DNA from 3 places in the Streptomyces sp. NPDC107765 genome. Region 2 is predicted to be linked to each of the others. Evidence: riboswitches for the same ligand, from Rfam matches in the RefSeq annotation. Region 2 holds a riboswitch; each other region holds the start of a gene.
The links. Region 2 has a riboswitch for cobalamin ahead of cobN (cobaltochelatase subunit CobN). Riboswitches for the same ligand answer to the same signal wherever they lie in the genome.
Positions count from the first base shown of each region.

Region 1: linked by a shared signal. The riboswitch ahead of ACZ7MX_RS26875 (cobalamin biosynthesis protein) and the one ahead of cobN (cobaltochelatase subunit CobN) in region 2 are both predicted to bind cobalamin.
Region 3: linked by a shared signal. The riboswitch ahead of metE (5-methyltetrahydropteroyltriglutamate--homocysteine S-methyltransferase) and the one ahead of cobN (cobaltochelatase subunit CobN) in region 2 are both predicted to bind cobalamin.

Region 1 is NZ_JBVKBL010000012.1:66,765-74,487, forward strand. Features, by position in the region: gene ACZ7MX_RS26865 (vWA domain-containing protein) at 1-412, opposite strand, end outside; gene ACZ7MX_RS26870 (hypothetical protein) at 418-843, opposite strand; cobalamin riboswitch at 1,047-1,180, shown strand; gene ACZ7MX_RS26875 (cobalamin biosynthesis protein) at 1,310-2,296, shown strand; gene ACZ7MX_RS26880 (cobyric acid synthase) at 2,293-3,894, shown strand; gene ACZ7MX_RS26885 (putative cobaltochelatase) at 4,072-6,201, shown strand; gene cobO (cob(I)yrinic acid a,c-diamide adenosyltransferase) at 6,201-6,800, shown strand; gene ACZ7MX_RS26895 (cobyrinate a,c-diamide synthase) at 6,817-7,723, shown strand, end outside.
Region 2 is NZ_JBVKBL010000004.1:371,145-378,867, forward strand. Features, by position in the region: gene ACZ7MX_RS13250 (helix-turn-helix domain-containing protein) at 1-661, shown strand, start outside; gene ACZ7MX_RS13255 (DUF397 domain-containing protein) at 658-864, shown strand; gene ACZ7MX_RS13260 (DUF397 domain-containing protein) at 861-1,091, shown strand; gene ACZ7MX_RS13265 (CchlQ) at 1,061-1,597, shown strand; gene ACZ7MX_RS13270 (precorrin-2 C(20)-methyltransferase) at 1,647-3,242, opposite strand; gene ACZ7MX_RS13275 (precorrin-8X methylmutase) at 3,239-3,871, opposite strand; gene cobG (precorrin-3B synthase) at 3,868-5,250, opposite strand; cobalamin riboswitch at 5,466-5,593, shown strand; gene cobN (cobaltochelatase subunit CobN) at 5,631-7,723, shown strand, end outside.
Region 3 is NZ_JBVKBL010000009.1:343,059-350,781, forward strand. Features, by position in the region: gene ACZ7MX_RS23620 (dienelactone hydrolase family protein) at 1-630, shown strand, start outside; partial or broken gene ACZ7MX_RS23625 (ABC transporter substrate-binding protein) at 777-1,027, opposite strand; gene metE (5-methyltetrahydropteroyltriglutamate--homocysteine S-methyltransferase) at 1,153-3,471, opposite strand; cobalamin riboswitch at 3,622-3,847, opposite strand; gene ACZ7MX_RS23635 (SMI1/KNR4 family protein) at 4,164-4,697, shown strand; gene ACZ7MX_RS23640 (hypothetical protein) at 5,188-5,724, shown strand; gene ACZ7MX_RS23645 (hypothetical protein) at 5,698-5,988, opposite strand; partial or broken gene ACZ7MX_RS23650 (ATP-binding protein) at 6,110-6,532, shown strand; partial or broken gene ACZ7MX_RS23655 (GNAT family N-acetyltransferase) at 6,596-6,890, opposite strand; gene ACZ7MX_RS23660 (hypothetical protein) at 7,185-7,673, shown strand; gene ACZ7MX_RS23665 (M48 family metalloprotease) at 7,670-7,723, shown strand, end outside.

The sequences.
Region 1 (7,723 bases), on a different contig from region 2:
CGTAGCAGCACTCCAGGACGATGACGATGCGTTCGGCGCGGGCGCTGTCGAGGCAGGAGAGCACCGCGTCATGCCAGGAGACGGTGGTGTGGCTCTGCCGGGGCACCGAGCCGCCGACCATCAGCCGCAGGTCGCCGCCGTCGCTGCCGACCCAGCCGTGGCCGGAGAAGTACACCAGCAGCAGTCCGCGGGCCTCGTCGGCGGCGGTCTTGAGCGCCTGGCTGAGCTGCTCGGGTTCGGCCGGCCGGCAGGGCGTGATCTCGTCGGCGGTGAACAGGTCCGTGGCGGTCAGCGCGCGGCTCAGCTCGGCGATGTTGTCCTCCACCGCGGGCAGGCGCGTAAGCGTCGCGTAGTCGTGGACAGCGATCAGCAGCGCCCGGTTGATCTTTCCCCGCGCGTCGTATTCGGACATCCGGCTCAGTCCTCGCCGGTGCTGCCACTCTCGTGCGCCGGGCTGCCGGGATCGGGGCGTCCTGGGCCGCCGTCGCCGACGACCTCGACGGCGGGTTCCTCGCCGGCGGCACGCTCCTCCTTGCGGCGCCGCAGCCATTCCCGCACGGCGATGCTCATTCCCTTGGTGACCTCGGTGGCGATCGCGCCGACGATGACCAGGATCAGGTCGTCCACGCCCACGGCCATGTCGGCGGGGCCCGGTTCGTCCCCGTCGCCGGTGAGGTGCGGGGGCTGCGGCCGGTGCTCCCAGGTGTGTTCCCGGCGGCTCAGCCAGGGTTCGCGCTCCAGCCAGGCCCGGAGGTCGTCGAGGTCCTGCTGCGGATTGTCCGTCCCGGTGACCCTGAGGCGGATCTCCTGACGGTCCTCGTGATGGTCGACGTGCTCCGGCATCCCCCAGCCCCCTTCCGGCGGCCCCTTCGCCACCGTGCACCAGATAGTGACGTGGAATCAGGGACGGGGGCAACCGTCCGTGACGCCACCACCACCCTGTGGCGTGCGCCACAGGGCCTGCCGCGGGGCAGCGTCGCAGGTCAAGGGCGAGTTGACGGGCTTCGCGGACCGTGGTGGACTGCCGGGGCCAATCGGCGACAGATGAGGAAGTCCGGTGAGAATCCGGCGCGGTCCCGCCACTGTCACCGGGGAGCGTTCCTCCGACGAGGGCCACGGTCCGTACCGACGTACGGGCGGGAAGGCCGGGGGACACGCCGATCCGGGAGCCAGGAGACTCTGGTCGCCGTCACGTCGAGCCAGGGCGAGGACCCTGAGTGAGGACATACCGCCATGCCTGGCCGCCCGCCCCGCCCCCCACTTCCCGCTGCCGCAGGGCCCCTTCGAGGACCGACGGCGGCCTGATCGGATGCGCGGCGAACACGCGGGATATGCGTGCGGCGCGGCTCTCGGCTTCCTCGGCGACCTGATCGCGGCGGACCCGCGGCGCGGCCATCCGGTGGCCGCGTTCGGCCGGGCCGCCGCCGCCGTCGAGCGCCGGCTGTGGCGCGACCACCGGGGCCGCGGCGCGGCCCACGCCCTGCTGTGCGCGGGCGGCGCGGCGGCCGGCGCGGCGCTGCTGGAGCGGGCCGTACGGCACCGCAGCGGCGCCCGGGTGGCGCTGACCGCGGCCACCGTCTGGGCGGTGCTGGGCGGCACCTCGCTGGGCCGGGAGGCGCGGGCCGTCGGCGGTGCGCTGGAAGCGGGCGATCTGGACGTGGCACGGGAGCGGCTGCCGCATCTGTGCGGCCGCGATCCCCAGGCGCTGGACGGGCCGCAGATGGCCCGCGCGGTGGTGGAGTCGGTGGCCGAGAACACCTCGGACGCGGTGGTGGGCGCCCTGGTGTGGGGCGCGTTCGGCGGGGTGCCCGGTCTGGTGGCGTTCCGGGCGGTGAACACCCTGGACGCGATGGTGGGTCACAAGTCCGCGCGCTACCGGCGGTTCGGCTGGGCCGCGGCCCGACTCGACGATGTCGCCGGCTGGCCCGGCTCCCGGCTGACCGCCGCGCTGACCGTGCTCGCGGGCCCCGACCGGCGCGGTGCGCTCGCGGCCTGGCGGGCGGACGGCGGGGCGCACCCGAGCCCCAACGCAGGTCCCGTGGAGGCGTCGTTCGCGGGCGCGCTGGGCGTGCGGCTGGGCGGCACGCTGGCGTACGGCGGACGGGTGGAGCACCGTCCGGTGCTCAACGGCGCGGCGCGGCCGCCCGCGGTGGCGGACATCGAGCGGGCGGTGCGGCTGTCGCGGCGGGTGAGCGCGCTGGCGCTGGTGGCGACGGTGGCGGGACGGCTGACGGCGGGCGCGGTGCGGCACGGGGTCGCAGGCGGCAGGGGCACGAGCGGGAGGAAGCGCCGGTGAACGGGCAAGGCGGGACGGCCGGGGGGCTCGGCGGCGGGCTGCTGGTGGCCGGTACGACGTCCGACGCGGGCAAGAGCGTGGTGACGGCGGGGATCTGCCGCTGGCTGGTCCGGCAGGGCGTGAAGGTGGCGCCCTTCAAGGCGCAGAACATGTCGCTCAATTCGTTCGTCACCCGTGAGGGCGCGGAGATCGGCCGGGCGCAGGCGATGCAGGCCGCCGCGGCCCGGGTCGAACCGACCGCGCTGATGAACCCGGTCCTGCTCAAGCCGGGCGGCGACCGCAGCAGCCAGGTGGTGCTGCTGGGCAAGCCGGTGGGTGAGCTGAGCGCGCGCGGGTACTTCGGAGGGCCCGGGGGGTCGTCCCCCGGGGAGGCGCAGTACGCGGGCGGGCGGGAGCAGTTGCTGGGGACGGTCACCGACTGTCTCGCCGAACTGCGCCGCACCCACGACGCCGTCATCTGCGAGGGCGCGGGCAGCCCGGCCGAGATCAATCTGCGGCGCACCGACATCGTGAACATGGGCATCGCCCGGGCCGCCCGGATACCGGTCGTGGTGGTCGGCGACATCGACCGCGGCGGCGTCTTCGCGTCCTTCTTCGGCACCACGGCGCTGCTGTCGCAGGAGGACCAGGCGCTGGTCGCGGGGTACCTCGTGAACAAGTTCCGGGGCGATGTGACGCTGCTGGAGCCCGGCCTGGACATGCTGCGGCAGCTGACCGGGCGGCCGACGCTGGGCGTGCTGCCGTACGCGCACGGGCTCGGCATCGACGAGGAGGACGGCCTCCGGGTCTCGCTGCGCGGCGCGGTGCGCGAAAGCGTGGTGGCCCCGCCGCACGGCGCGGACGTGCTGCGGGTGGCGGTCTGCGCCGTCCCGCTGATGTCGAACTTCACCGACGTGGACGCGCTGGCCGCCGAACCGGGCGTGGTGGTGCGGTTCGTGGACCGGCCCGAGGAGCTGGCCGACGCGGACCTGGTGGTGCTGCCGGGCACCCGCGGCACGGTCCGCGCCCTGGCCTGGCTGCGCGAGCGCGGGCTGGCCGACGCGGTCGCCCGGCGGGCCGCGGAGGGCCGCCCGGTGCTGGGCATCTGCGGCGGCTACCAGCTGCTCGGCGAGCACATCGACGACGAGGTCGAGTCGAGGGCGGGCGCCGTCGAGGGCCTCGGGCTGCTGCCCGTACGGGTCCGCTTCGCGGTGGAGAAGACGCTCGCCCGGCCGCTGGGCGAGGCGCTCGGCGAGCCGGTGGAGGGCTACGAGATCCACCACGGCGTCGCCGAAGTGACGGGCGGGGACGAGGCGTTCATGACCGACGGCCGGGGACGCGCCCTCGATGGCTGCCGGGTCGGCTCCGTATGGGGCACGCACTGGCACGGCTCGCTGGAGAGCGACGCCTTCCGCCGGGCCTTCCTGCGGCGGGTGGCGGCGGACGCCGGGCGGGCGTTCGTCCCGGCCCCGGACACCCGCTTCGGCGCGCTGCGCGAGGAGCAGCTGGACCGGCTGGGCGATCTGATCGAGGAGCACGCGGACACCGGGGCGCTGCTGCGGCTGATCGAGAAGGGGGTGCCGGAGGGGCTGCCGTTCGTGCCTCCGGGGGCGCCATGAGGGCCCCCGGAGGCGTGACCCCCGCATGTGCGGGGAGCAAAGAAGCAGCTCCACCAGGTGCTCGTGAAGGAGTGGGCCATCCCCGCATATGCAGGGCCAAGGACCGCCAGCGTGCCGCGCGGCGGAAACAGTGACGACCGGCAACGGACGCAAGCCACTCGAAGGAGTGATCACCACATGAGCACCCGGTATCCGTTCACCGCCGTCGTCGGCATGGACGACCTGCGGCTGGCGCTGCTGCTGAACGCCGTCAGTCCGGCGGTCGGCGGTGTCCTGGTCCGTGGCGAGAAGGGCACCGCCAAGAGCACCGCGGTGCGTGCCCTGGCGGCTCTCATGCCCGAGGTGCCGGTGGTGGCGGGCTGCCGCTTCAGCTGCGACCCGCTCGCGCCCGATCCGCAGTGTCCGGACGGCCGGCACGAAACCGGCTCCGCCGAGTCCCGTCCGGCCCGCATGGTCGAGTTGCCGGTGGGTGCGTCCGAGGACCGGCTCGTCGGCGCGCTCGACATCGAGCGGGCACTCGCCGATGGGGTGAAGGCGTTCGAGCCGGGGCTGCTCGCGGCGGCCCACCGGGGCATCCTCTACGTGGACGAAGTCAACCTGCTCCATGATCACTTGGTCGACGTTCTCCTGGACGCCGCCGCCATGGGCGCCTCCTACGTGGAGCGCGAGGGCGTCTCCGTACGGCACGCCTCCCGTTTCCTGCTCGTCGGGACCATGAACCCCGAAGAGGGCGAGCTGCGGCCGCAGTTGCTGGACCGGTTCGGGCTGACGGTCGAGGTCGCGGCCTCCCGGGAGCCGGCGCAGCGGGTGGAGGTGGTCCGGCGGCGGCTCGCGTACGACGCCGATCCGGCCGGCTTCGCGGCGCGCTGGGCGGCCGAGGAGGACGCGCTGCGGCAACGGATCGGCGCGGCACGGGAGTTGCTGCCGGAGGTGACGCTGGGCGATGCGCCGCTGCGGCAGATCGCGGCGACCTGTGCCGCGTTCGAGGTGGACGGGATGCGGGCGGACATCGTGATGGCGCGGACCGCCACCGCGCTGGCCGCGTGGGCCGGGCGGACGGAGGTCCGGGAGGAGGACGTGCGGCAGGCGGCGCTGCTGGCCCTGCCGCACCGCCGGCGCCGCAACCCGTTCGACGCCCCGGGCCTCGACGAGGACAAACTCGACCGGACGCTGGAGGAGTTCGCCGGGCAGGACGACCCGGCGGACGGCGGGGACGATCCGGAGCCGGACGGTCCGGACGACGGGGGTCCCGACGGGGGCGGTCCGGGCGGCGGGCTGCCGCCGCAGGAGGGCGGCCCCCAGGAGGGCGGCCCCCAGGAGACGTCGGTGCCGCCGGGGGACGGACTGCCGCAGCAGCGTGAGCAGGAGACCCCGCAGGCGCCGGAGTCCGTACCCGAGCCGTCCGGGGACGAGGCCGGGGCCCGGCCGCAGGCGCCGGGCGGTGCGGTCGCGGAGAAGCCGGCGGTGGCGGCCGACGAGCCGTTCAAGGCCCGGCGGCTGGACGTGCCGGGGCTGGGCGAGGGCGCCGACGGCCGCCGCTCCCGGGCCCGTACCGCACACGGCCGGACCACCGGCGCCCGCCGTCCCCGGGGCACTCTGGGCAAGCTGCACCTGGCGGCCACGGTGCAGGCCGCGGCGCCCCACCAGAAGGCGCGCGGACGGCACGGCACCGGGCTGCTGGTGCGCCGGGACGATCTGCGCGAGGCGGTGCGCGAGGGGCGGGAGGGCAATCTGGTCCTGTTCGTCGTGGACGCCTCGGGGTCGATGGCGGCGCGCAAGCGGATGAGCGCGGTCAAGGGCGCGGTGCTCTCGCTGCTGCTCGACGCCTACCAGCGGCGCGACAAGATCGGCATGATCACGTTCCGGGGCGCCGGCGCGGAGGTCGCGCTGCCGCCGACGTCGTCGGTCGAGGCCGGTGCGGCGCGGCTCGCGTCGCTGCCCACCGGGGGCCGCACCCCGCTGGCCGAGGGGCTGCTCGCGGCGCACGACGTGCTGCGGGTGGAGCGGATGCGGGACCCCGCGCGCCGCCCGCTGCTGGTCGTCGTCACCGACGGACGGGCCACCGGCGGCCCCGAACCGCGGGTCCGGGCGTCCCGGGCGGCCCGGCTGCTGGCCGCCGACGGCACCGCCTCGGTCGTCGTGGACTGCGAGGCCGGGCCGGTACGGCTGGGTCTGGCCGGTGAGCTGGCCCGGGACCTCACCGGCACCGCCGTCACCCTCGACGCACTGCGCGCGGACAGCGTCTCCGCGCTCGTACGGACCGTTCAGGGCACAAGGACCGTTCACGGCAACAGGAAGGCCGCGTAATGCCGCAGGGACAACCGTCCGTCGTACCGAACGACGGACTCACCACCCGCCAGCGCCGCAACCGGCCGCTGGTGCTGGTCCACACGGGCCTGGGCAAGGGCAAGTCGACCGCCGCCTTCGGGCTGGCGATGCGGGCCTGGAACCAGGGCTGGCCGGTCGGGGTGTTCCAGTTCGTGAAGTCGGCGAAGTGGAAGGTCGGCGAGGAGCGGGCGCTGCGGGTGCTCGGCGACTCCGGTGAGGGCGGCACGGTCGCCTGGCACAAGATGGGCGAGGGCTGGTCGTGGGTGCAGCGCGACTCGCAGTTCAGCAACGAGGAGGCGGCCCGCGAGGGCTGGGAGCAGGTCAAGCGGGACCTCGCCGCGGAGACCTACAAGCTGTACGTCCTCGACGAGTTCGCCTACCCGCTGCACTGGGGCTGGGTGGACACCGACGAGGTGGTCTCGGTGCTGCGCGACCGGCCCGGCACCCAGCACGTGGTGATCACCGGCCGGAACGCCCCGCAGGCGCTGTGCGACGTGGCCGACCTGGTCACCGACATGACGAAGGTCAAACACCCGATGGACGCGGGCCAGAAGGGCCAGCGGGGCATCGAGTGGTGAGCGAGGTGGGTGCAGCATGAGCGGCGGGGGCGCCGTTCCCCGGCTGGTGATCGCCGCACCGTCGTCCGGGGCCGGGAAGACCACCGTGGCCACCGGTCTGATGGCGGCGTTCGCCGAGGCGGGACTCGTGGTCTCGCCGCACAAGGTCGGCCCGGACTACATCGATCCGGGCTACCACTCTCTGGCGACCGGCCGTCCGGGCCGCAACCTGGACGCGTACCTGTGCGGACCGGACCGGATCGCGCCGCTGTTCCTGCACGGTGCGGCGGGCGCGGACCTGGCGGTCGTCGAGGGCGTGATGGGGCTGTTCGACGGGGCGTCCGGCATGGGCGAGCTGTCGTCGACGGCGCAGGTGGCGAAGCTGCTGCGGGCGCCGGTGGTGCTGGTGGTGGACGCCTCCTCGCAGTCCCGGTCGGTGGCCGCGCTGGTGCACGGCTTCGCGTCGTGGGACCCGGAGGTGCGGCTGGCCGGGGTGATCCTCAACAAGGTCGGTTCGGACCGCCACGAGGCGCTGCTGCGGGAGGCGATGGAGTCCTCCGGTGTGCCGGTGCTGGGTGCGCTGCGGCGGGACGGCCGGGCCGGTACGCCGTCCCGGCACCTGGGGCTGGTGCCGGTGGCCGAACGCCGGGCCGAGGCCCTCGCGTCGGTGCGGGAGCTGGCCGCGCGGGTGCGCGAGGGCTGCGATATGGAGGCGCTGCTGGCGCTGGCGCGGACGGTGCCGGAGCTGCCGGACGCGCCCTGGGACCCGGCGGCGGAGGTCCGGCCGGACGCGTCCGGGGGCCGGCCGGTGATCGCCGTCGCGGGCGGTGCCGCGTTCACCTTCGCGTACGCCGAGCACGCCGAGCTGCTGACCGCGGCGGGCGCCGAGGTGGTGCCGTTCGATCCGCTGCGGGACGAGCGACTGCCGGCCGGTACGCGCGGGT
Region 2 (7,723 bases):
CTCGAAGCTACCGGTCATGGAGGCCCTCGACCGGGTCCATGGGACGGGGGAACTGCTTGTCCGGCTGTGGCGGTTGGCGCGGCTGGAGTCGTTCAAGGACAGGTACCGCGAGTTCATGCGGTATGAGGCCAAGGCCACGATCATCCACAAGTACTCGCTGATCGTCCCTGGCTTGCTGCAGACCGAGGACTTCGCGCGGCTCGCGCTGTCGATGGGGCCGACACCTATAAGCCGTGAGGAACTGGAGGAGAGCGTCGCGGCCCGTTTGAGCAGGCAAGAGCTGCTGCGCCGCAACCCGGCGCCCACAGTGCGATTCATTCTCGACGAGTCGGTCCTACGGCGTCCAGTGCTTGACCGCGAGGTCTGGCATGGCCAGTTGGCCAGGATCGCGGAGGCCGCCGAAGAGCCGAACATCACGATTCAGGTGCTTCCGTTCTCTGCCGGGGTACAACGCTTGGCGGGTGCCCCGCTCGCGCTCCTGTGGATGGCGGACGACAGTGCTGTTGCCTACTTGGAGGGCAACGGATCAGGTGAACTGATCGAGGATCCGGAAGAAGTCCAGCGCTACCGACTGTCTTACGATCACCTGCGAGATGCGGCGCTGTCGCCCCGTAACTCATTAGCGCTGATCAAACAGTTGGTGGAGGAGAGCAGCCCATGATGACGACGCTCAACCTGGCTGGCGTGACATGGCGCAAGAGCAGCTTCAGCGATGGCGGAGACGACAACTGCATTGAGGTCGCCGATGGTTTCACCGGTGTCGTCCCCGTCCGCGACAGCAAGCTTCCCGACAGCCCGGTGCTGTACGTCCCGGCTGCCGCCTGGGGCTCGTTCATAGAGACGGTGAAGGACACCCGATCGTGACCGCGTTGCCTGGCCGGCGCGGCACGGTGTGGCGCAAGAGCAGCTACAGCGACGGCGGAGACAACAACTGCGTCGAGGTCGCCGACGGATTCCCCGGTACCGTCCCCGTCCGGGACAGCAAGAACCCGGACGGTCCGGTGCTGCGCATCCGCGCCGCCGCCTGGTCGTCGTTCATAGCCACCGTGAAGGGGGACGCGTGGACTGGGGGACGCTGGTCGCGACCGTGAGTGGTGGTCTGATCGCCATCAGCGGCACCGTGCTCGCGGATCAGCTCAAGCAGCGGCATGAGAAGGCCCGTAGCAGTGCGGAGCGGCGGCGGGCGGTCTATATCGAGTTCATTTCCGCTGCCGGGGTATGCCACGCGCGGCTTCGGCAGATCGCTCAGGGCGTGGGCGACGAGGCGGATCCCGGTGGCGCCGCTCGGGCGGCGCTGACCGACGCCGCGATCCACGAGGTGCGCGAGCGGCTGTTCATCGACGCGAGCACCGCCGTCGCCGGCGCGGGGCAGGCCATGTTCGAACGGCTGCGGGCGCTCCAGCGAGCCGTGGCGGAAGGCGCCCGGCACAGCTCGCGCGCCTTCCACGACGTCTACCACCCCTACCTCGACGCGGTCTGGGCCTACCGCGTGGCCGTGCGCGAAGAACTGGAGGGCCGTCCCTTCGCGCCCACCGTCTTCGGGTGGGAGGAGTGGGACGGCACGGACCGGTGCCAGATCTGCCGGCAAGGAGCGTGACCCCCGGGTTCGTTCCCGTTCGTTCCCGAGGGTCACACCCCCCTGCGTGCTACTTCTCCGGATACCGCCGAGGGGTCCAGACGATCTCCGTGCCGTCGTCGCGCCGTACCTGCTGCGTCTGCGACGAGCCGATGATCAGGAGGGTGCGCATGTCGACCTGGGTGGGGTCGAGGTCGGCGAGGGGGACGGTGCGGACGGATTCCTCGGGGCCGCCGATGTCGCGGGCGAGGATGACCGGGGTGTCCGGGGCGCGGTGTTCCAGGAGGAGTTCACGGGCCTTGCCGACCTGCCAGGTGCGGCTGCGGGAGCCGGGGTTGTAGAGGGCGAGGGCCAGGTCGGCGGAGGCGGCGGCGTGCAGGCGTTCGGCGATGACCTCCCACGGCTTGAGGCGGTCGGAGAGGGAGATGACCGCGTAGTCGTGGCCGAGCGGGGCGCCGGCGCGGGCCGCGGCCGCGTTGGCGGCGGTGACGCCGGGGAGGACGCGGACCGGGATCGAGCGGTAGGGGTCCTGGGAGGCCACTTCGAGGACGGCTGTCGCCATCGCGAAGACGCCCGGATCGCCGCCGGAGACCACGGCCACCCGGCGGCCGCGGCGAGCCAGGTCCAGGGCGAGTTCGGCGCGTTCGGACTCGACCTTGTTGTCGGAGGCGTGGCGGCGCTGGCCGGGGCGTACCGGGACGCGGTCCAGGTAGGTGGTGTAACCGACCAGGTCCTCGGCGGCGGCGAGGGCGCCGCGGGACTCGGGGGTGAGCCAGAGGGGGCCCGCCGGGCCGGTGCCTACGACGACCACTTCGCCCGGCTCGTTCGCCTCGCCCACCTCGCCCGCTTCCCTTTCGGCCGCCGGGGTCTCGGAGGGTTGCGGTGCCGACTGGGCCGCGATGCGGCTGGGGACGACCGTGACGGAGAAGTAGGGAACGGTGTCGGAGTCGATCGAGGCGAGTTCGGCGGTGCGCTCGCCCGGCATCGTTGCGCGTTCGACGTAGTGGGCCTCGTCGAGGCGGCCGGCGCGTTCCATGGCGCGGCGGACGGTCGGGAAGGTGCGGCCCAGTTTCATGACTACGGCGGTGTCGGTGGCGGCCAGACGGGCGGTCAGTTCCTCCTCCGGCAGCGTGCCGGGGAGGATCGTCAGGACCTCGTCGGCCTCCGCGAGCGGCCTGCCCAGGCGGGCCGCGGCGGCACTGATCGAGGTGACGCCGGGGATCACCTCGGTCGGGTAGCGGTGCGCGAGCCGCTTGTGCATGTGCTGGTAGGAGCCGTAGAAGAGCGGGTCGCCCTCGGAGATGACCGCCACCGTGCGGCCGGCGTCGAGGTGCGCGGCCAGGCGCTCCGCGGCCTCCTCGTAGAACTCGTCGAGCGCGCCGCGGTAGCCGCCGGGGTGGTCGGTCGACTCGGTGGTGACCGGGTAGACCAGCGCCTCCTCGAGGTGGTCGTCGCGCAGGTGTCGGGCCGCTATGGAGCGCGCGATCGAACGGCCGTGGCGGGCGCTGTGGTAGGCGATGACGTCGGCCTCGGCGATGACTTCGACGGCCCGTACGGTCATCAGGGACGGGTCGCCGGGGCCGAGGCCCACGCCGTAGAGACGGCCGGTGGTCCCGGTGCGGATGCCCGTGCCGGTGCCAATTTCCTGCTGCTCGCTCACGCTCACTCTTCCTCGCTAGCAAGGGCGTTGAGGGCGGCCGCGGCCATGGCGCTGCCACCGCGCCGCCCGCGCACCACGATGTGGTCCAGCTCCGACGGATGGGCGATGAGGGCGTCCTTGGACTCCGCCGCGCCGATGAAGCCGACGGGTATGCCGATCACGGCGGCCGGGCGGGGCGCGCCCTCCTCGATCATTTCGAGGAACCGGAAGAGGGCGGTCGGGGCGTTGCCGAACGCGACGACGGCGCCCTCCATGCGGTCCCGCCACAGTTCCAGGGCCGCGGCGCTGCGGGTGGTGCCCATACGGGCGGCCAGGTCCGGCACCGCGGGGTCGGCCAGTGTGCAGAGCACCTCGTTGCCGGCCGGCAGCCGCTTGCGGGTGACGCCGCTGGCGACCATGTTGGCGTCGCAGAGGATCGGCGCACCGTCGCGCAGCGCCTTGCGGGCGGTGGTCACCACACCGGGGGTGAAGGCCAGATCGCGTACGAGGTCGACCATGCCGCAGGCGTGGATCATCCGGACCGCGACCCGGCTGACGTCGGCGGGCAGGCCGGAGAGGTCCGCCTCGGCGCGGATGGTGGCGAAGGACTGGCGGTAGATCTCCGCACCGTCCTTCTCGTAGTCGAACGCGGTCACTCTGGCCTCGTTTCTGGCGTTCCTGGTGTTACTGATGCTGCGGGTGTTGTTGCTGGTGCGGCCGGCATTGGGGCCGGGCGTACGACCGCGACCTGGTACCCCGCCTCCGTCGCCAGTACGTCGATCCAGGTCCCGTGCGGGTGCCCGCAGCGGCGCTCGCAGCCGGACCAGTAGAGGGGGGCTGCCTCCGGTACGGCGGGTGCGGCGAGGCCCGGCGGCAGCGGCACGCCCGCCTCGACCGCCGCCGTCACGTCCGCGCGGACGTCCGTGCGGGACTTGGCGCAGCCCGGTCGGCCGGTGCAGGCGCCGATGCGGTGCCAGGGGGAGGACGGGTCGGTGACCAGGCCGGCGGCGGCCAGTTCGCGGAGGCGGGGCGCGGCCGCGGCGGCCGCCAGGCCGGGGACGACGATGCCGCGCCACGGCGTGAGGCGGAGTTCGCCGGATCCGTCGTCGGCCGCGAGGGACGCGAGCAGCCGCCACTGGGCCACCGACAGCCTGCCGAGCGGCGCCAGTACGGACAGCGCGCTGCGGCCGTCGCGGCCCTCGACGATGCCGGGGGCGGAGGAGTCCGCATGGCGGACCACCGGCTCGGCCACCCCCGCCCCGCCCGGTACGTACCGCGCCTCGATGCCCGCCGCCCGCAGTGCCTCCGCCACGTCCCGCACCGAGAGCGCGTGGCCGTCCGGGAGTTCGCGCACCCGCCAGGCGCCGGTGCCGCCGGCCGCCGCGGCGGTCAGGAAGGTCTCGGCGGCGGTCAGGGCCGCGCGCGGTGCGTCCGGGCCGGCGATCCGCAGCGCCGCCGGGTCGTCGCCGACCCGCAGCAGCGCCCCGCCGCCGGCCGCTCCGTCACCCGTGATGCCCGATTCTGCGACCAAGGTCACATCGCCGCCGAGCGCCGCCACATCGCCCCGCCCGTCGTCCAGGGCGAACAGGAAACGGCCGGACAGCGCGGTCGCGGAGTCGCTCGCGCACAGCAGCTCGTCCAGCCGGCGGGCCCACCGCCGCACGTCAGCAGGGGTGTTCCGGTCCAGCCCGGCCAGCGGGGAGGCGAGGATGTTGCGGATGCGTTCGTGGCGTTCGGACGGCAGCAGGCCGGCGTCGTGCAGCAGCTCGGCGAGGCGGCCGCCGCAGCCGTCCGGCAGGCCGCGCAGCTCGACGTTGCCGCGCGAGGTCAGGGACAGCCGGCCGTCACCGAGCAGGTCCGCGGCATCGGCCAGCGCATGGGCCTGATGGGCCGTCAAGTCCCCGGCGGGGATGCGTACTCGGGCGAGATGGCCGTCGGCGGCCGGATGCAGCCGCAGCGCTCCTGGGCAGGCGTCACCGCGGGCCCGCACGGGCGGTTCGGCCCGTCGGGGCCGTGGTGAGGGGGAGGGCGGCATGGCGGCGAGCATACCTACGACGGTGCGCGACCGATCCGGGGCGGATCCGGCCATGAAACGGACGAATCCGGCCACCACGGCACGGGTTACGGAGCCCCGCGTACCGGGCGTACCGAAAGCCCCGCCCGCGGTCGCTCGCCGCCCCCGCAAAGGCCCGCTTACCTCCGTCGCCCGCAGCCCTTACTATGCAGGTCGGCGGGTCGGCTGACCCGTCGGACGCCAGCGACGGCGCCGGGCCCTCGGGTCCGAGGGAGGAAGCCCGGTGAGAATCCGGCGCGGTCCCGCCACTGTGAACCCGGCCGGTGCCGGGTGAGTCAGGAACTCCCGCCGTCCTTACGACCACCCGGGGCGCGGACACCCCGAGGAAGGCCAGCGCTCGCATGCTGCATTCGTCCGGGGACCACCCCGCGGCCCCCCGAATCCTGCTGCTGTCGACCTCCGACACCGACCTGCTCAGTGCCCGCGCGGCCACCGGCCCGGTGGCGTACCGGCTCGCCAACCCCGCCCGCCTCGACGTCACCGGGCTGCCCGATCTGCTCGACGGCACCGACCTCGTCGTCGTCCGCCTCCTCGGCGGCATCCGCGCCTGGCAGGAGGGCCTCGACCTGCTGCTCGCCGAGGGCCAGCACCGGCCGGTGGTCGTCCTCACCGGCGAACAGGCCCCCGACGCCCAGCTCATGGAGCAGTCCACGGTCCCGGTCGGCATCGCCGCCGAGGCGCACGCCTACCTGGCGCACGGCGGCCCCGGCAACCTCGAACAGCTCGCCCGCTTCCTCTCCGACACCGTGCTGCTCACCGGCCACGGCTTCGAACCGCCCGTGCCCGCCCCGTCCTGGGGCCACCTGGAGCGCCCGGCCGCCGACGGCACCGGCCCGGTCGTGGCCGTGCTCTACTACCGCGCCCACCACATGAGCGGCAACACCGCCTTCGTGCACGAACTGTGCGCGCAGATCGAGACGGCCGGCGGCCGCCCGCTCCCGCTCTACGTCGCCTCGCTGCGCGCCCCCGAGCCCGAACTCATCGACGCGCTGCGGACCACCGACGCCATCGTCACCACCGTCCTCGCCGCCGGCGGCACCAAGCCGGCCGAGGCCGGCGCCGGCGGTGACGACGAGTCCTGGGACGCCGGCGCGCTGGCCGCCCTCGACGTGCCGATCCTCCAGGCGCTGTGCCTGACCGGGTCGCGCAGCGCCTGGGAGGAGAACGACGAGGGCCTCTCGCCGCTCGACGCCGCCTCGCAGATCGCCGTCCCCGAGTTCGACGGCCGGCTGATCACCGTCCCGTTCTCCTTCAAGGAGGTCGACGAGGACGGCCTCCCGGTCTACGTCGCCGACCCCGAGCGCGCCGCCCGGGTCGCCGGCATCGCCGTACGCCACGCCCGGCTGCGCCACCTCCCCAACGCCGACAAGCGCCTCGCGCTGGTGCTCTCCGCCTACCCCACCAAGCACTCCCGCATCGGCAACGCCGTCGGCCTGGACACCCCGGCCTCCGCCGTCGAACTGCTGCGGCGGCTGCGCGCGGACGGCTACGACTTCGGCGACGAGAGTGCCGAGCCCGTACCCGGCCTCGCATCCGGTGACGGCGACGAGCTGATCTACGCCCTCATCGAGGCCGGCGGCCACGACCAGGAGTGGCTCACCGAGGAGCAGCTGGCCCGCAACCCCGTCCGCATCCCGGCCGCCGACTACAAGCGCTGGTACGCCACGCTCCCGGAGGAGCTGCGCGCGTCGGTGGAGCAGCACTGGGGGCCGCCGCCGGGCGAGATGTTCGTGGACCGCACCCACAACCCCGACGGCGACATCGTGCTCGCCGCGCTGCGCCGCGGCAATCTGCTGGTCCTCATCCAGCCGCCGCGCGGCTTCGGTGAGAACCCGATCGCGATCTACCACGACCCCGATCTGCCGCCCTCCCACCACTACCTCGCCGCCTACCGCTGGATCGCCGCGTCCCGCGAGGACGGCGGCTTCGGCGCGGACGCCATGGTCCACCTGGGCAAGCACGGCAACCTGGAGTGGCTGCCCGGCAAGAACGCCGGCCTGTCCGCCGCCTGCGGCCCGGACGCCGCCCTCGGCGACCTCCCGCTCGTCTACCCCTTCCTGGTCAACGACCCCGGCGAGGGCACCCAGGCCAAGCGCCGGGTGCACGCCACCCTCGTCGACCACCTCGTCCCGCCGATGGCTCGCGCCGACTCCTACGGCGACATCGCGCGCCTGGAGCAGCTGCTCGACGAGTACGCGCAGATCTCCGCCATGGACCCGGCCAAGCTGCCCGCCATCCGCGCCCAGATCTGGACGCTGATCCAGGCCGCCAAGCTCGACCACGACCTCGGTCTGGAGGAGCGCCCGGACGACGACGGCTTCGACGACTTCCTGCTGCACGTCGACGGCTGGCTGTGCGAGGTCAAGGACGCCCAGATCCGCGACGGTCTGCACGTCCTGGGCGCCGCGCCGGCCGGCGCGGCCCGGGTCAACCT
Region 3 (7,723 bases), on a different contig from region 2:
CCGGCGCCGCTGATCCTGCTCAGCCCCCCTCCCCTCGGGCTGCGCAAGACGTACCCCCGACTGGTGGCCCGGGCCCGGCACTCCGCGGCGGACGGCTTCGCCACGGCCACCATCGAGCTCCCCGGAAGCGGCGACCGGCCCCGTTGGCCCGCCGCCGAGCAGGCCCTCGCCGACCTGCGCCGGGCCATGGAGGCCGGCGAGCCGGTCAGCGACGAGATCATCGACGCCCTCATCCTCCCGCTGGTCGACAAGGCGGTCCCGGAATGGCAGGCAGCCTTGGATGCCCTCCTGTCGCTGCCCGAGATCGGCGGCCCGGTCGGGTACTCGGGGGGAGTGATCTCCATCGGGACCCGGCTGGCGGTGGTCGAGCCGCGCATCTCGGCCGCCGTTCTGTTCGCTGGGAGTTTCGTGCCTCGCGCCGTGTTCGAGGAGGCCCGCCAGGTCGCCATTCCGCTGCACGTCCTGCTGCAGTGGGACGACGAAGGGAACGACCGGCAGGCGGCCCTGGACCTGTTCGACGCCTTCGGCTCCAAGGAGAAGACGCTGCACGCCAATATGGGCGGGCACACCGGCGTCCCGCAGTTCGCGGGGGACGCCGCGGGCCAGTTCTTCGCCCGACACCTGAAGTGACGCCGGGCCGTCAGGCCACCAGCAGACGGTAAGCCGTATTGGCCAGGATGCTGCTCATCCAGGGACAGGTCCCGGCTCACCTCAGCTCTCTGCACCACGGGCCCCTGCCAGACTCTCGGTAGGGGCCCGCGCTGCCCCGAAGCCATTACCACCTTGTTGCCGCCGTCCGCCCGCACGTCCTTGAGGGCGTCCAGGCGCTGTGGTTGGTGTTGTTGGTCTTCGCGTCGAGGATCGTGTCGTATGTGAAGACGACGTCGGCGGAGGTCAGCGGCTCGCCGTCGCTGAACTCCACGCCGTCGCGCAGGGTGTAGGTGTGGGTGAGGCCGTCGGCGGCGACCTCGGGCAGCGCCTTCGCCAGTGCCGGTCTCAGCTTGAGCTTGGCGTCCCGGGCGAGCAGGCGGCGACACCCGTGAGTATCGCCGCCGTGGCGGCGGCTGTCCGTATCCGTCGGACCGTCATGGACCTCACACCCCTATCAATAAGGGTTACCCGGGCCGGTCGGCGGACAGTCCGCCGCGTGCGTCACTCTGTGGACAGCTCGGCGCGCACCTCCCGGGCCGCAGCGACCAGGTGCTCCAGGGAGGCGCGGACCTCGGGCCAGCCGCGGGTCTTCAGACCACAGTCGGGGTTGACCCACAGGCGCTCGGCGGGAATGGCCTTGAGGCCGGTGCGCAGCAGGTCGGCGGCCTCCTCGACGCTCGGCACCCGCGGGGAGTGGATGTCGTACACGCCCGGCCCGGCCTCGCGTGGGTAGCCGTGCGTCGCCAGCTCCCGGGCGACCTGCATGTGGGAGCGGGCGGCTTCCAGGCTGATGACGTCGGCGTCGAGGTCGTCGATGGCCTGGACGATGTCGCCGAACTCGGCGTAGCACATATGGGTGTGGATCTGCGTGCCCGGCCGCACGCCGCTGGTGGTGAGCCGGAACGCGTCCGTGGCCCAGGCGAGATAGTCCGGGCGGTCGGCGGCCCGCAGCGGCAGGGTCTCGCGCAGTGCCGGTTCGTCGACCTGGATGACCGAAGTCCCGGCCGTCTCGAGGTCGTTCACCTCGTCGCGCAGGGCGAGGGCGACCTGGCGGGCCGTGTCGGCGAGGGGCTGGTCGTCGCGGACGAAGGACCAGGCGAGCATGGTGACCGGGCCGGTCAGCATGCCCTTGACCGGGCGGTCGGTGAGGGACTGGGCGTACGACGTCCAGCGCACGGTCATCGGTTCGGGGCGGGAGATGTCGCCGGCCAGGACCGGCGGGCGGACGTAGCGGGTGCCGTAGGACTGCACCCAGCCGTGCTGCGTGGCGAGGTAGCCGGTGAGCTGCTCGGCGAAGTACTGGACCATGTCGTTGCGTTCGGGCTCGCCGTGCACCAGGACGTCGATGCCGGTCTTCTCCTGGAAGGAGAGGACCTCCTGGATCTCGGCCTTGACACGCTCCTCGTATCCGGTGCTGTCGATCCGCCCGGTGCGCAGGTCGGCGCGGGCGAGGCGCAGTTCGTCGGTCTGCGGGAACGAGCCGATGGTCGTCGTCGGCAGCAACGGCAGTCGGAGATGGGCGCGTTGGGTGGCGGCGCGTTGGCGGTACGGGTAGGAGCGGCGGGCGTCGAAAGCTGTGACGGCCGCGGCGCGGGCGCGCACGGCGGGGTCGCGGGCGATCGGTGAACTGACCCGGGAGGCCAGATCGGCGCGGTTGGCGGCCAGTTCGGCCGTGATGGTGTCGGTGCCCTGGGCGAGGCCCTTGGCGAGGATGACGATCTCGGTGGTCTTCTGCCGGGCGAAGGCCAGCCAGCGCCGGATCTGCGGCTCGATGTCGGGCTCGGCGGACGCGTCGAGAGGGACGTGGAGGAGGGAGCAGGAGGCGGCGACGTCGACCCGGTCGGCGAAACCGAGGAGGGTGCCGAGGGTGGACAGGGACTTCGCCAGGTCGCTGATCCAGATGTTGCGGCCGTTGACGACCCCGGCGATCAGCCGCTTGCCGGGCAGTCCGCCGACGGCGGCCAGGGCGTCCAGGTTGGCCGCGGCGGCCTCCGTGAAGTCCAGGGCCAGTCCTTCGACGGGGGCCTTGGCGAGCACGGGCAGGGCGTCGCCGAGGCGGTCGAAGTAGGAGGCGACCAGGAGCTTCGGGCGGTCGGGGAGGGCGCCGAGGTCGCGGTAGGCGCGGGAAGCGGCGCTCAGCTCGGCCGGGGTGCGGTCCTCGACCAGGACGGGCTCGTCCAGCTGCACCCACTCCGCGCCCGCCGCGCGCAGGTCCGCGAGGACCTCGGCGTACACCGGGAGCAGCCGGTCCAGGAGGGTGAGCGGGTCGAAACCGGCCGGGGCATCCGGGGCGGGTTTGGCGAGCAGCAGGTAGGTGACCGGGCCGACGAGGACGGGCCGGGCGGCGAGCCCCAGCGCCAGGGCTTCCCTCACTTCATTGACCTGCTTAGTCGAGTCTGCCGCGAGCACGGTGTCCGGGCCCAGCTCCGGCACGAGGTAGTGGTAGTTCGTGTCGAACCACTTCGTCATCTCCAGCGGCGCGCTGTCCTGGGTACCGCGGGCCATGGCGAAGTACCCATCGAGGGCGTCGGCGTCGACGGCGGCACGGTGCCGCGCGGGAATCGCGCCGACCATGACGCTGGTGTCGAGGACGTGGTCGTAGTAGGAGAAGTCACCGGTCGGGACCTCGTGGACGCCGGCGTCGGCCAGCTGCCGCCAGTTGGTGCGGCGGATGCCGACGGCGATCTGCTGGAGGGCGTCGGCGGTGACGCGGCCCTTCCAGTAGCCCTCGATCGCCTTCTTCAGTTCCCGGTTCGGCCCCTGCCGGGGGTAACCGTGGACGGTGGCCCGTACTGCCGCGGCTGCGGACTTGGCTGTCACGAAACTCTCCTTCGCGAGCTCTGGACGAGAGCGACCCCGGAGGGTGCGCAGACGCGAAGGGACGACAGACCGGACGAGCCACGACACGCGTGCCCGCCGGATATGTACGCCGACCCGCCCACGAGGTCACCGGGATCTCCGCGCACGGCCGTCCGCGCGCGGGCAGTGGCAGGTCTTCGGACTCACGGGCACGCCTCGTTCTTCTCCGAGGCACCTACTGGCCGTCGCTTCCCGGGCCCGTCGCTTCCAGGCCCAGTGCGAATGACGGCGGTCGTTCCCGCTCACCGCTGCGGGGCAGTCCCGGATTCCCACCGGGTTCCCTCTTACGACGCGTCTGCCTGGCGGGCAGGGCGAACCAGCTGCACGGTCAGCGTACACACCGGACCGAGGGGGCGAGCGACCGTGGGAGCACCGTCGCCCGCGCCGAGATGGCCTCAACTGCAGGAGGCAGTCGAGAAGGGCGAAATTAATTCAATACTCCGTCACCCCCGTTTACGACGGTTCGGAAAAGATCCCCAAGGGCGTGACCATCGAGGCACACGGCTCAAACGGATTCGCCTTCACGCAACACAAGAGCACCGGAATCAGCGGCCAGCACAACGTCGCCTTGATACCGAACAAGAAGAGAGGCACCTAACGGCACACAGCGACGGCGCGTAAGATCCCACCAGCACCCGGCACAAGGACACGCGATGACTGCTTCCCTCGAACTACTCGCGCACATCATCCCCCCACCCGCGCAGCCCCGAGACAAAGACTGGGACAGCGCAGAGCAAGCACTGGGCATCCAACTTCCCAGCGACTACAAGGAGCTCATCCACACGTACGGAGGCAGCAACTGGGACGACTACCTCTACGTCCTGGAGCCCGGCTGCCCCAACGACAACTACGACCTCATCGAATGGGAAGACCAGCAAACCGAAGCGCTCGACGGACTGTGGGAATTCGAGAAAAAGCCCACTGAACTCGAAGAAGAAGGAACCCGAGTCATCCCGTGGGCCACCACCGACCACGGCGAGTGCCTCTACTGGCTCGTCCGTCCCGGCCAGCACCCCGATGCATGGACCATCATGGTCAATGAGGCACGTGGTGAGCGCTGGGAACACTTCCCCCACACCTGCACTCAGTTCTTGGCCGCCGCCCTCAATGGTGACCTGCGCTCCGAAATTCTTTCCTCTCGATTTCCCCTCTCTGTCCACGAGTTCCGGCAACTTCAGGCGGTATAGCCCGGCAGTCGGCTCCCATGAGCGACCGGCCCGTATGACAGGAACCATTCGGTCCGGGTTGCCACCTGGCTTACGCCACGCTGCCCGGATCCGGGTCGTGCGCACATCCGAGCGTGGTGAGTGCCTGCCAAGGAAGCATGCTGTACTCACGACCTGGATTCGCTGGGTGGGGGAGGCGGTGACCCCCTCCGGTCTCAGCGGTTTCCTTGGGTGAGGAACCCACGCCCCACTAGCTCGCGCGCTGAGCAGTCGCCCAAATCGACGATGCACTGATGGAGCGCAGAGCGCTCTGCTGGGGCAAGGCCGATCCCTCGAGACCGGTTCCCCTCCGCCTGCGCGGAGCGGACTCGATGCACGTCCTGCCGGTCGAGCCGCTGGCGCTCGCGCTGGGCGAGGAGCGGGTGGTCGGCTCTGACCGCACCGTCAGCTTCAACTCGGTGCGCTACTCGACCCCGCCCGGCTACACCGGCGCCAGGGTCTGTGCCGGGTCGTGGGCGAGGAACTGTCGATCACGGCCCGCACCAAGTCCGGTGACCTGTCGGAGATCTGGCGTCACCAGTTGTCCACGCCTGGCGTCCCGCAGCTCATCGATGCGCACTACCCCGACCACCCCGACGGCCGCTCGGTCCATCAGCCCAGGCTGCGACCGCGCTCGGAGGCGGAGGTCGCGTTCGTGGGCATCGGCCCGGGAGCCGGGCGCTGGCTGAAGGAGGCCGCCCCCGCCGGAGCGTCTCGCATCCGCGCCAAGATGGCCCACGCCGTCGAGCTCGCCGCGGTCCTGGGCATCGACCGGGTCGACCAGGCCCTCAGGCTCGCGGCTGCGGCCGGGCGCTTCGCCGAGGACGACCTCTCCATCCTGGAGCACATCGCGGCCAGCGAGCCCGTCGGCCAAGTCGTCCGCGCGGACGAAGCCCTCTTCGTCCAGAACGGCACCATCGCCTGGCAAGCCCTGGGTCGACAGCAGACAGCGGCTGGGGAGTCGATGGCCGACTGGCCGCAGTCAGTCGCCGATGAACCACAGATATAGGTGCAGCCCGCGCTCGACGACCTCGCACAGCTCGCGGGCCTGCCCGGCCCAGTCACCGCCCAATTCGGCAGGAAGCCGGTCGAGTTCCGACAGCAGCAGCGGCACCTGCCGCTGGTTGAAGACCGCATCCCCATACGGAGTCAGGGCCCAGAGCATCGGAAACTCCGCCGAATCCAGATCCGCGAAGCCGACCGTCCACTCCACACCGGCTTTGGCGCGAGCCACGACGTTCCCGCTGTCACCACGCACCGCCATATTGATCATCCGCCGAGCCTATCGGCGCCCACCTCGACCCACGAAGGAATTACCGACCATGACGTTTCCACAGGCCCCGGCCCTGCCCGAGGAACTCGACGAGCTGATGCGCCGAATGCGGCTGCCCTATATGCGCAAGGCTGCACCCGACGTCCTGGCCACTGCCCGGGCTCAGAGGTGGGATCCCGCCGAGGTCCTGCGGCTGCTGATCTCCGAGGAGGTCAGCAGCCGCGACGCGGCCACCCGGCGCCTTCGCCGCCACTCGGCGAACTTCCCCACCGGCAAAACCCTCGCGTCCTGGCGAGCCGAGGACTCCACCATCCCCGAACCCACCCAGAACTCCCTGATCACCTTGGGATGGATCGGCCGCGCGGAGAACCTGGTGATCGCCGGCCCGCCCGGAACCGGGAAGTCGCACTTCACCGGGGGTCTGGCCCAGGCCGCGATCGAGAAGGACCTGCGGGTCGCCTGGTTCACACTGGAGATCCTCGCCGCCGCGATCGGCAAGTCGAAGGTCGACGGCTCGACCGCCCGCACGGTCGCACGGCTCTGCCGGGCCGATCTGATCGTCATCGACGACATCGGCCTGCTCCCGGTCGGCGAGGACGCCGCCGAGGGCGAGTCGCCAGCCGATCTCCACTCCTGTGAACGGCATGCCGCCATCCACCTGGTCCAAACCCGCGAAGCCGATGAACTCCCCGGTGGCCCTGCACTTCAACCGCCCACCACCCGTAGCCGCGCTGGTCGAACTCGGCCTGGAACTGGGCCATGGAGGCATCGCTTTGTTCGCGGGTGAGTGGATCACCCAAGTGCTCCCGCACCTCGGGATCGGCATTCATCGCCGCCCATGGTGCAAGGTCGGAGTCACGCCATCGACGGAGGGCGAGGCGATCGGTACGCAGTTCGGCCATGCTGCCCACCCATGTGAACTCTGCCGTCCGGGCAATCCTTTTTCTTCGATGAGAGCCGACTGGCGACCGGCCTCTCTTGCATGGCGCGTCCTGCCGTCGGGCAGTTGGCTCACGACGGTGCCGCCTACTTCGGCCGGGTGGTGCCGGTGACTCCCAAAAGCCTTGACGATGGGGTGAGTTGGGGCTCGATACTTGGCTGGGTACGGCAGGGGCGGGCAGGCGAGCGGGGGGCTTTCGGTGGGTGCGCTGAGGGACGTTGAGACACAACGGGCCTGGGATCTGGCGCGGGAGGCCGTGCGACGGTTGGCACCGGAGGAGTTGGAGCTCTTCGAGGAGACGGCCGGGGCGTACTTCGACGATCCGCGGCGGGGAGACCGGAAGGCTCGCCAAGAGCCGTTGGGGATCGGCATCGACGCCGTGGTCATCGGGACGCTGACGCAGTTCGCGCTGCCGGTCGCCTCGGCCGTTGCGGGGAACATCGCCACCGACGTCCTGCGCAGGGAACGCCGGCGGGGCTGGTGGCGGTGGGGGCGGCGAGGTGGCGACGGTGACACTGAGGGCGGTGCGGACAACCCGTTCGCCGCGCCGGGCTCCGTACGCGCCGTGGAGCGCAACGGCAGCGAGCCCTCCCGGTCCCAGGAGCTGGAGCGTCTGCGGCAGGTCGCCCATGACCGGGCCATCGCACTGGGGCTGCCGCCGGCCCAGGCGAGTCTGCTGGCGGACGCCATCGTCGGTGGGATGCAGACGCCGCCGGCTCCGGGCGGGGAGGAGATCACCTCATGAGTACGGCGCCGGCCCCCTCGGTCGGCGCTGCCGGGGGTATGCCGCATCCG